DNA from 3 places in the Pseudomonas sp. PGPR40 genome. Region 2 is predicted to be linked to each of the others. Evidence: predicted binding sites of a transcription regulator. Region 2 holds the regulator's gene; each other region holds the start of a gene.
The links. The regulator FliA, encoded in region 2, starts transcription of late flagellar genes. The targets are predictions, from matches to a motif close to CTAAAGTTTNNNNNNNNNNNGCCGNTAA.
Positions count from the first base shown of each region.

Region 1: the regulator FliA is predicted to act here: its motif matches at 1,894-1,921, upstream of MEB48_RS26260 (methyl-accepting chemotaxis protein).
Region 3: the regulator FliA is predicted to act here: its motif matches at 1,641-1,668, upstream of motA (flagellar motor stator protein MotA).

Region 1 is NZ_JAKLSP010000039.1:28,636-31,765, forward strand. It holds gene MEB48_RS26255 (type I polyketide synthase) at 1-1,627, opposite strand, end outside; gene MEB48_RS26260 (methyl-accepting chemotaxis protein) at 1,952-3,130, shown strand, end outside.
Region 2 is NZ_JAKLSP010000005.1:107,989-111,118, forward strand. It holds gene MEB48_RS06550 (protein phosphatase CheZ) at 1-624, opposite strand, end outside; gene MEB48_RS06555 (chemotaxis response regulator CheY) at 655-1,026, opposite strand; gene fliA (RNA polymerase sigma factor FliA) at 1,195-1,935, opposite strand; gene fleN (flagellar synthesis regulator FleN) at 1,932-2,762, opposite strand; gene flhF (flagellar biosynthesis protein FlhF) at 2,879-3,130, opposite strand, start outside.
Region 3 is NZ_JAKLSP010000010.1:116,413-119,542, reverse strand. It holds gene motB (flagellar motor protein MotB) at 1-717, opposite strand, end outside; gene motA (flagellar motor stator protein MotA) at 721-1,572, opposite strand; gene MEB48_RS11120 (HDOD domain-containing protein) at 1,737-3,130, shown strand, end outside.

The DNA of each region.
Region 1 (3,130 bases), on a different contig from region 2:
CCTGCCACTGCGATCCATTACCGGAGAAGATGAACACCGGCCCTTTGGCCTCATCCAGGGCACGACCGCTTTCCAGCACTGTCGACAATGCCGGAACGCCCGGTTCCGTGGCGAAGTCCAGTAGCGCCTGAGCACTGCGCTGTGCATCGCAGCCGAACACCACAACCCTTTGCGGGTGCAACTCGCGGCGGAACATCGACTGGTAAGCCACGTCGTAGAGGTTTGCCGCGTCCGGACTGCTAACGCATTGCGCGACCTGTTCGGACTGGGCCGCCAGGGCTGCGCTGTCTTTGGCCGAGACCATCAGCGGCACTGCCCACGCCGGTTGGCTCGAGGCCTGTGGCGCTTGTGGCGGACTTTCCAGGATGACGTGGGCGTTGGCCCCGCCGAAACCGAAAGAGTTGACCCCGACCACCAGTTTTCCACTGGGTTTGAGCGCCTGGGTTTCGGTGACCACACTCAGGTTGAGGTCGGCGAAAGGAATGTTCGGATTGAGTTTCTTGATGCCGATGGTGGCCGGCACCTTGCGTTCGATCACGCAGTACAACGCCTTCATCAAGCCCGCGACACCCGAGGCTGCCTCAAGGTGCCCGATGTTGCTTTTGATCGAACCGATCAGCAGTGGCTGATCCGCCGGGCGCTGCTGCCCCAGAGCCTCCCCGATAGCCCGGCTCTCGATCGGATCACCGACTGGCGTGCCCGTACCATGAGCCTCCAGGTAGTCAATGTCTGCCGCACTGATGCCGGCACTGTCGTAGGCCTGCTTCATCAGGGCAATCTGCGCATCCGCACTGGGGACGGTCAGACTCGACTTTCGCCCATCGGTATTGGCCGCACTGCCGGCAACCACCGCGAGGATCTGGTTACCGTCCTCGATCGCCTTGGCGTAATCCTTCAGGTAGAAAAGTCCCGCGCCTTCAGAACGGACATAACCGTCGGCAGACTCATCGAACACATGGCATTGCCCCGTGCGCGACAGCATTGAAGCCTTGGAAAAAATCAGGAAGCCGAAAGGATGAAGATGCAGACTGACACCGCCGGTAATCGCCTGGTCGATGTCGCCGTTCTGAATGGCCTGGCAAGCCTGGTGAAAGGCAATCAGGGAAGAAGAGCACGCCGTGTCGATGGCCATGCTCGGACCTTGAAGGTCATAAAAGAAAGACAGGCGGTTGGCCGCGATACTGAAGGTATTACCGGTGGCGGTTGCTGCATCGATCGTCGACATGTCATGCGCCAGGCGATAGCCATAGTCGACACTGGCAATCCCCAGGTAAACACCGCAATCGCTGCCACGCAGGCTCGACGGTTTGACCCCGGCGTTCTCGAACACTTCCCAGCCCAGCTCCAGCAACAGCCGCTGCTGAGGGTCCATGACCGCCGCTTCACGAGGAGAAATATTGAAGAACCCGGCGTCGAACGTGGAAATATCACCCAGGGAACCTGAGGCAAAGGTGTAGGACGTTGCAGGATTAGCCTTGTCCGGGTGCAGAAACTCGTCCTTGGACCAGCGAGAAAAATCCGCTTGGGTGATAAAGCTCTGCCCATCCAGCAGGTGCGGCCAAAAAGTTGCAGAAGTGGAGCCTGGAAAACGGAACGACGTCCCTATGATTGCAACTTTCTTACGCATTGCGACTAACCCTTTTCATCCCCAGCCCCTTTCCAAAGGCTGAACAACAATCCAATCCCATTAATGTAAATGCTGGAAATCCGGCAATACTTTGCGTGCTAAGTAACTTTTCAAACCCTGACCGTAGATAACATCCTACGCAAAATAGCGGCGAATCATACGCGCCGACCCGATTAAGGGGAACCTGAAAAGTTCAACTGCGAGAGGTCTATTTTTTCAATTCACGCTGTGAATTTGATACACACGTCAGGCTCTTGAAAAAAACATTCAACCAAACCGCTACGCCGCCGATAACGCCTGAAAGCCTTGCGGATTGAAAAAGCCATGCGTAACAACCAGCCCATTACACAACGCGAACGGACCTTCCCGGCTCAGCAACGGTTGATTTCCACCACCGATGCCAAGGGCGTGATCACCTACTGCAACGACGCTTTCGTCGAAATCAGCGGGTTTTCTCGTGAGGAGCTGATCCGTGCGCCGCATAACCTGGTTCGTCACCCTGACGTCCCGGCTGCGGTATTCGCGCACATGTGGGGCACTCTGAAACAAGGCTTGCCATGGATGGGCATTGTCAAGAATCGCTGCAAGAACGGTGATCACTATTGGGTTAACGCCTATGTCACACCGGTGTACGACGGCAATCAGGTGATCGGTTACGAGTCGGTGCGGGTCAAACCCACCGCCGAACAGATCCGCCGTGCCGAAGCGCTCTACCAACGCATCAACCAGGGCAAGTCAGCCGTTCCTCAAACGGATAAGTGGCTCCCGGTGCTTCAAGACTGGCTGCCGTTCATTCTGGTCAGCCAACTGAGCTTCATGATCGGCGCCTCGCTCAACTCTCAATGGGGTTTCGCCCTCGCGGCCGGCCTCTCGGTGCCGCTGGGTTTGATGGGCTTGAGCTGGCAACAGCGCGGGATCAAGCGCTTGCTGCGCCTGGCCGAGCAGACCACGTCCGACCCGTTGATCGCGCAGATGTACACCGACAGTCGCGGCGCCCAGGCACGCCTGGAGATGTCGATCCTCAGCCAGGAAGCACGCCTGAAAACCTGCCTGACCCGTCTGCAGGACACCGCCGAGCACCTGACCGAACAAGCGAAACAGTCCGACACCCTGGCCCACAACAGCTCCACCGGCCTGGAACGTCAACGCGTCGAAACCGAGCAAGTGGCGACCGCCGTGAATCAGATGGCTGCCACCACTCAGGAAGTCGCCAGCCATGTGCAGCGCACCGCTGACGCCACTCAAGAAGCCAATCGCCTGACCGGCCGCGGTCGCGACATCGCCGGGGAAACCCGCGAAGCCATCCAGCGCCTGTCGGTTGTAGTCGGTGAAACCGGCCTGACAGTCACGCAGCTGGCCAAGGACAGCGATGAAATCGGCGGTGTAGTTGACGTGATCAAGGGTATCGCCGACCAGACCAACCTGCTGGCCTTGAACGCCGCGATTGAAGCCGCGCGTGCCGGCGAGATGGGCCGTGGTTTTGCGGTGGTGGCCGACGAAGTA
Region 2 (3,130 bases):
GTCGACCTGACTGGCCATGAGCACGAGCTTGAGCAGGTTGCTTTCAACTTCGGTGACTAATTGGGTCACGCGCTTGATCACCTGACCGGTGAGGTCCTGGTAATCCTGGGCCAGCAGAATGTCGTTGAGGTTGCTCGACACGACGCGGTTGTCTTCGCTGCTGCGTGTCAGGAAACCGTCAACCCGCCGGGCCAGTTCGCGGAACTCTTCAGCCCCGACTTCGCGACGCATGAACCGTCCCCAATCCGTGCTCAGCGCCTGAGCTTCGTCGCTCAGGCTGTTGATCAGCGGCGTGGCGTTTTCCACCAGGTCCATGGTGCGGTTGGCCGCGGCCTCGGTCAGCTTGACCACATACCCCAGGCGCTCGGTGGCATCCGTGATCTGAGACACTTCCTCGGCTTGCGGCATGTGCGGGTCAATCTGGAAATTGACGATCGCGCTATGCAGCTCGCGGGTGAGCTTGCCCACTTCCTGGTACAGGCCGCGGTCACGGGTCTGGTTGAGCTCATGGATCAGTTGCACAGCGTCGCCGAACCTACCTTTTTCAAGGCTTTCGACCAGTTCGACCGCGTGTTTTTTCAGGGTCGACTCGAAATCGCCCTGTGAAGATTCGTTATGCTCCATAGCTCCCCCGTGACGGACTGGCTTTGCACATCAACCGATGCGTTCGAAGATCTTTTCAATCTTGTCTTTCAACGCCTGAGCCGTGAATGGCTTGACCACATAACCGTTCACACCCGCCTGAGCGGCTTCGATGATTTGCTCACGCTTGGCTTCGGCCGTGACCATCAACACCGGCAGGTGTTTGAGTTTTTCATCGGCACGCACGTGGCGCAGCAGATCAATACCGGTCATGCCGGGCATGTTCCAGTCCGTTACCAGAAAGTCGATGCTCCCGCTGTTGAGAACCGGAATGGCAGTGGTGCCATCGTCCGCCTCGACCGTGTTGGTGAACCCAAGGTCACGCAACAGGTTTTTTATGATCCGCCGCATCGTCGAGAAGTCATCAACGATGAGGATTTTCATATTCTTGTCCAATTCGACCTCCAAGCAGTCTTAAAACGCGCGCAGCACCTGAACGCGCCGTTCAATCAATTCGGCGTAACACTCAACAGTTGCATGGATTACAACGGGCCGTGACTGATGCAGCAAAATGCCGTACCAACCTCGTTCGCAGTGTCCCCACACTGCCTGTCAGCGCGCTCGCCACTCCCCCAAACGCCCCCGCAAACGGGCCGCGCACTGGCTGTGTAACTGGCTGACCCGCGATTCGCTGACCCCCAGGACCTCACCGATTTCCTTGAGATTCAACTCTTCGTCGTAGTACAGCGCCAACACCAGTCGCTCACGCTCCGGCAAATTGGCAATCGCGTCCGCCAGCGCTTTCTGGAAGCGTTCATCTTCCAGATCGCGTGACGGCTCGAGATGAGCACTGGCGCCATCCTCGTGCAGCCCTTCGTGTTCGCCGTCCTGCAACAGATCGTCGAAACTGAATAACCGGCTGCCCAGGGTGTCGTTCAAAATCCCGTAATAATCGTCGAGGCTCAATTGGAGTTCGGCCGCAACCTCATGATCTTTAGCGTCACGACCGGTTTTAGCTTCAATCGAGCGAATTGCGTCGCTGACCATGCGGGTATTGCGGTGAACCGAGCGTGGTGCCCAGTCCCCCTTGCGCACTTCATCGAGCATCGCGCCGCGGATTCGAATGCCCGCGTACGTCTCGAAACTCGCGCCTTTGCTGGCGTCGTATTTGGTGGAAACTTCAAGCAGGCCGATCATCCCGGCCTGGATCAGGTCTTCGACCTGGACACTGGCCGGCAAACGCGCCAGCAGGTGGTAGGCAATGCGTTTGACCAGTGGCGCGTAACGCTCGATCAGCTCGTACTGCGCGTCACGTGCCGACTGCTTGTAGAGGTTGTAACCGCTGGCTGTCATAGAACGGGTCCTGCGGTCTGTTGCACGAGGCGCTCGACGAAAAACTCCAGGTGCCCACGCGGGTTGGCCGGCAGCGGCCAGGTATCGACCTTCTGTGCAATGGCCTTGAACGCCAGGGCGCACTTGGAACGCGGGAAGGCTTCGTAGACGGCACGTTGCTTCTGCACGGCCTTGCGCACGCTTTCGTCGTAAGGCACCGCACCGACGTATTGCAAGGCGACGTCGAGGAAACGATCGGTGACCTTGGTCAACTTGGCGAACAGGTTGCGGCCTTCCTGCGGGCTCTGCGCCATATTGGCCAGGACACGGAAGCGATTCATGCCGTAGTCACGATTCAGCAGTTTGATCAGCGCGTAGGCGTCGGTGATCGAGGTCGGCTCGTCGCACACCACCAGCAGTACTTCTTGCGCTGCGCGGACGAAACTGACCACCGAGTCACCAATGCCCGCAGCGGTGTCGATCACCAATACGTCGAGGTTGTCGCCGATGTCACTGAAAGCCTGGATCAGGCCGGCATGCTGGGCCGGGCTCAGATGAACCATGCTCTGCGTACCGGACGCGGCCGGGACGATGCGAATACCGCCGGGCCCTTGCAACAGCACGTCGCGCAGTTCACAGCGGCCTTCGATCACGTCGGCCAGGGTACGTTTGGGTGTCAGCCCCAGCAGGACGTCGACGTTCGCCAGCCCCAGATCGGCATCCAGCAGCATGACGCGCCGGCCGAGCTCAGCTAGAGCCAGGGACAAGTTCACTGACACGTTAGTCTTCCCGACGCCACCTTTGCCGCCGGTCACCGCGATCACCTGTACGGGATGCATGCTGCCCATGTTATTTCTTTACCTTGTCTTGCATAGACGGAGGCCACATTACTGGCTGCGCGTTCACCAACTGAACAATGCATGGCAGACCATCGATGTAGGTACAAAAACTGTTCATTAATACCTTAGCCAACCTGCTTGGTCGGGCTGTGGTAAATATCAGCGAACATGTCAGCCATGGCTTCTTCGCTGGGTTCTTCCTGCATTTGCACACTCACGGCGCGGCTGACCAGCTGATGACGACGCGGCAGATGCAAATCATCCGGGATCCGCGGGCCATCGGTCAGATACGCCACCGGCAACTCATGACTGATGGCCAGGCTCAACACCTCGCCCAAGCTTGCCGTTTCATCCAGTTTAGTCAGGATGCAGCCGGC
Region 3 (3,130 bases), on a different contig from region 2:
CTGAGCGTCCGGATAGCTGCCGGCGATCAATGCACGACGAGCCGCATTGGCGCGGTTGGCCGAGAGTTCCCAGTTGCCGAAGTCGCCGGTACCTGAGTACGGCTTGGCATCGGTGTGGCCGCTGATGCTGATCTTGTTCGGCACCGCTTTGATGGTGTCGGCCATGGCCAGCAGGATGTCTTCGAAATACGGCTTCAGACGCGCACTGCCGGAGTCGAACATCGGTCGGTTTTCAGCGTCCATGATCTGGATGCGCAAACCGTCCTGGGTGATCTCGAAGAGGATCTGATCCTTGAACTTTTGCAGCTGCGGATTCTCATCAACCTTGTTCTGCAACTCTTGCAGCAACAACTCCAGGCGCTCTTTCTCGACCTGCTCGGCCATGCCTTCGACCTGCTCGGAGTCGATCGTCACCTTGTCCGGCTGCGGTTGGGATTTCACCTCGGGGTTGAGGGTGCTCTCCGGCGCCAGGGTCGGTGAGCCACCCAGATCGATGATGTACGGCGTGCCGCTTTCAGTAAAACCGACCGGGTCCTTGAAGTAACCGGCAATGGCGATCTTCTGTTCCGGCGTTGCCGTGGACAACAGCCACAACACCAGGAAGAACGCCATCATCGCCGTCGCGAAGTCCGCGAAGGCGATTTTCCAGGAGCCCCCGTGATGCCCGCCCGCGTACTTTTTGACGCGCTTGATGATTATCGGCTGGTTATTTTCCATGACTTAGCGACCGCGAACCGCTTGTTCCAGCTCAGCGAAGCTCGGACGGTGCGCCGGGTACAGAACCTTGCGACCGAATTCCACCGCCAGCGATGGCGGCATGCCGGAAGCTGAAGCGACCAACGAGGCCTTGATGGCTTCGTAGACGTTCAGTTCTTCCTTGGCATCGTGGCCCAGGGCATGGGCCAGCGGGCCAAAGAAACCGTAGGCGGCGAGAATACCGAAGAAGGTACCTACCAGAGCCGCACCTACGTGCAGGCCAATCATTTTCTGGTCGCTTTCACCCAGCGAAGCCATGGTCACCACGATACCCAATACCGCCGCGACGATACCGAAACCCGGCATGGCATCGGCGATGCCGTTGACGGCGTGGGAGGGGTGATCCAGGTCTTCCTTGAGGCTGGTCAGTTCCATGTCGAACAAGCCTTCAAGCTCATGGGGCGCCATGTTGCCGGAAGACATGATGCGCAGGTAATCGCAGATGTACGCAGTCATGCGTTCATCTTTCAGCACTGACGGGTACTTGGCGAAGATCGGGCTCGCAGCGGCATCTTCGATGTCGCCTTCGATCGCCATCATGCCTTCGCGCCGGCTCTTGTTGAGGATCTCGTAAATCAGCCCCAGCACTTCCAGATAGAACGTGTGGTTGAAACGCGAACTGAACATGCTCAAAGCCTTCTTGAACACGTGCATTGTCATGTGACCGGGGTTGGCCTGCAGGAATGCACCAAGGGCTGCGCCACCGATAATCATCACCTCGAAAGGCTGGATGAGGGCGGCAATCTTGCCGTGGGAAAGCACGTATCCGCCGAGCACGCTCGCGAATACGACGATGATGCCGATAATTTTAGCCATAGGTAGGAGAGCACTTACTGAGTCGGGTTCAAGGTCATATTCGGAAGTTAAAAAATCTCTTCTTCTCCTTATCGGCAAAACTGCGCCAGACTGTAGCCCGTTAAGGTGAAAAGCCATTTGGCCCACGCAGGCACAGGTAAAGCAGACGATGATCGCGCCCAGACATGGCTAACGAAATGAACGTCCCCACGCCAAAACCGGCCACGCTCGAAGGCTGGGCCAAACTGCTCGATAGCGTGCGCCTGCCGGTTCCGCAAGACAGTCACGACCGCGTCTGCAAAGCCATCCGCGATAGCCGCAGTTCGCTGCGCGACATCGTCGAACTGATGCAGGACAGCCCGGCCCTGGCCTTGAGCGTGATTCGCGAAGCCAACCGCCACACCCATGGCAGCATGACCGAGCCCGCTGAAAATCTTGAAGTGGCGATCAATCGCCTCGGTTTGAAGCGCACCGAAGAATTGCTCGAGCGCCTGCCCGCCGAACCCCAATCGCAGATCCCTGTCGCGCTACGCCAGCTTCAGTTGATCAGCCAGCACGCCACCCAACAGGCCAATGGTTTTTTTGCCGGTCGCCTGGCGCGGTTGTGGCAGGATATCCACTGGGGCAGCCTGCTGTTTCTTTCGCCACTGTGGCCTATGGCGTTAACCCATCCGCAGTTGCTTGAAGAGTGGGAGCTGCGGGTCATCCATAAAGGTGAATCGGCGCGCAAAGTCGAAAAGCAATTGTTCGGCGTACGCCTGCTGGAAATCTGTCTGACGCTGGTGGACACCTGGCGTCTGCCGATCTGGGTACAGCAGGGCTATCGGCTGCTGCTCAATGAACAACGTGAGTTGGTGAAAGTCTTGCGCATCGCGCGTGACAGCGATCACCCGCTGCGCCAACAGAACCGCCTCGATGACGATCCGACGCTGCGCCGCTGGCTCAATCAGCCCGCCAATACCGTGCTGCTGGCCAACGGGCTGGCATTGTCGGCACAACAGGCGTGGAACAGTCCTCACTGTGAACGCTGGCAGTACCTGACCAGCCTTTACCTGCAAATGCCAATGGATGAGGTGCAGCAACAATTGCACCAACAGGCCACCAACAGTGCCCGCCAACACGCCATGCCGGACCTCTGGCACCCAGCCGAAGCGCTGATCTGGCCGACGGGCATGAACCGTGTTCACGCTGGTTTGTTGCCTGCCCCGGCGCCGACCGCAGAAGACCTGGCGAAGTGGCGTAAACAATGCGCCGAGTTGCTGGTGGAGCCGAGCCGTTTTACCAATGCCATGCACTTGACCACATCGGCCCGAGACGCCCTGGTGGCGTGTGGCATGCGGCGGGTGATGATCCTGATGGCCGACCGCACGCACGCTAATTTGCGTGTGCACCAGACTGCCGGGTTGCCCAAAGAAGTGGCCGGCCTGAACCTGGTGGTCAGCCAGAGTACCGTGCTGCAGCGCCTGCTCGCGCAGCAGGCCCAGATGCGTTTGACGCCAGCCAACAACGCACAATTCTCGGCCCTGTTGCCAGCCAGTCTGCGTTCGCAATTCAGCGGCGAACACCTGCTGCTGCGTTC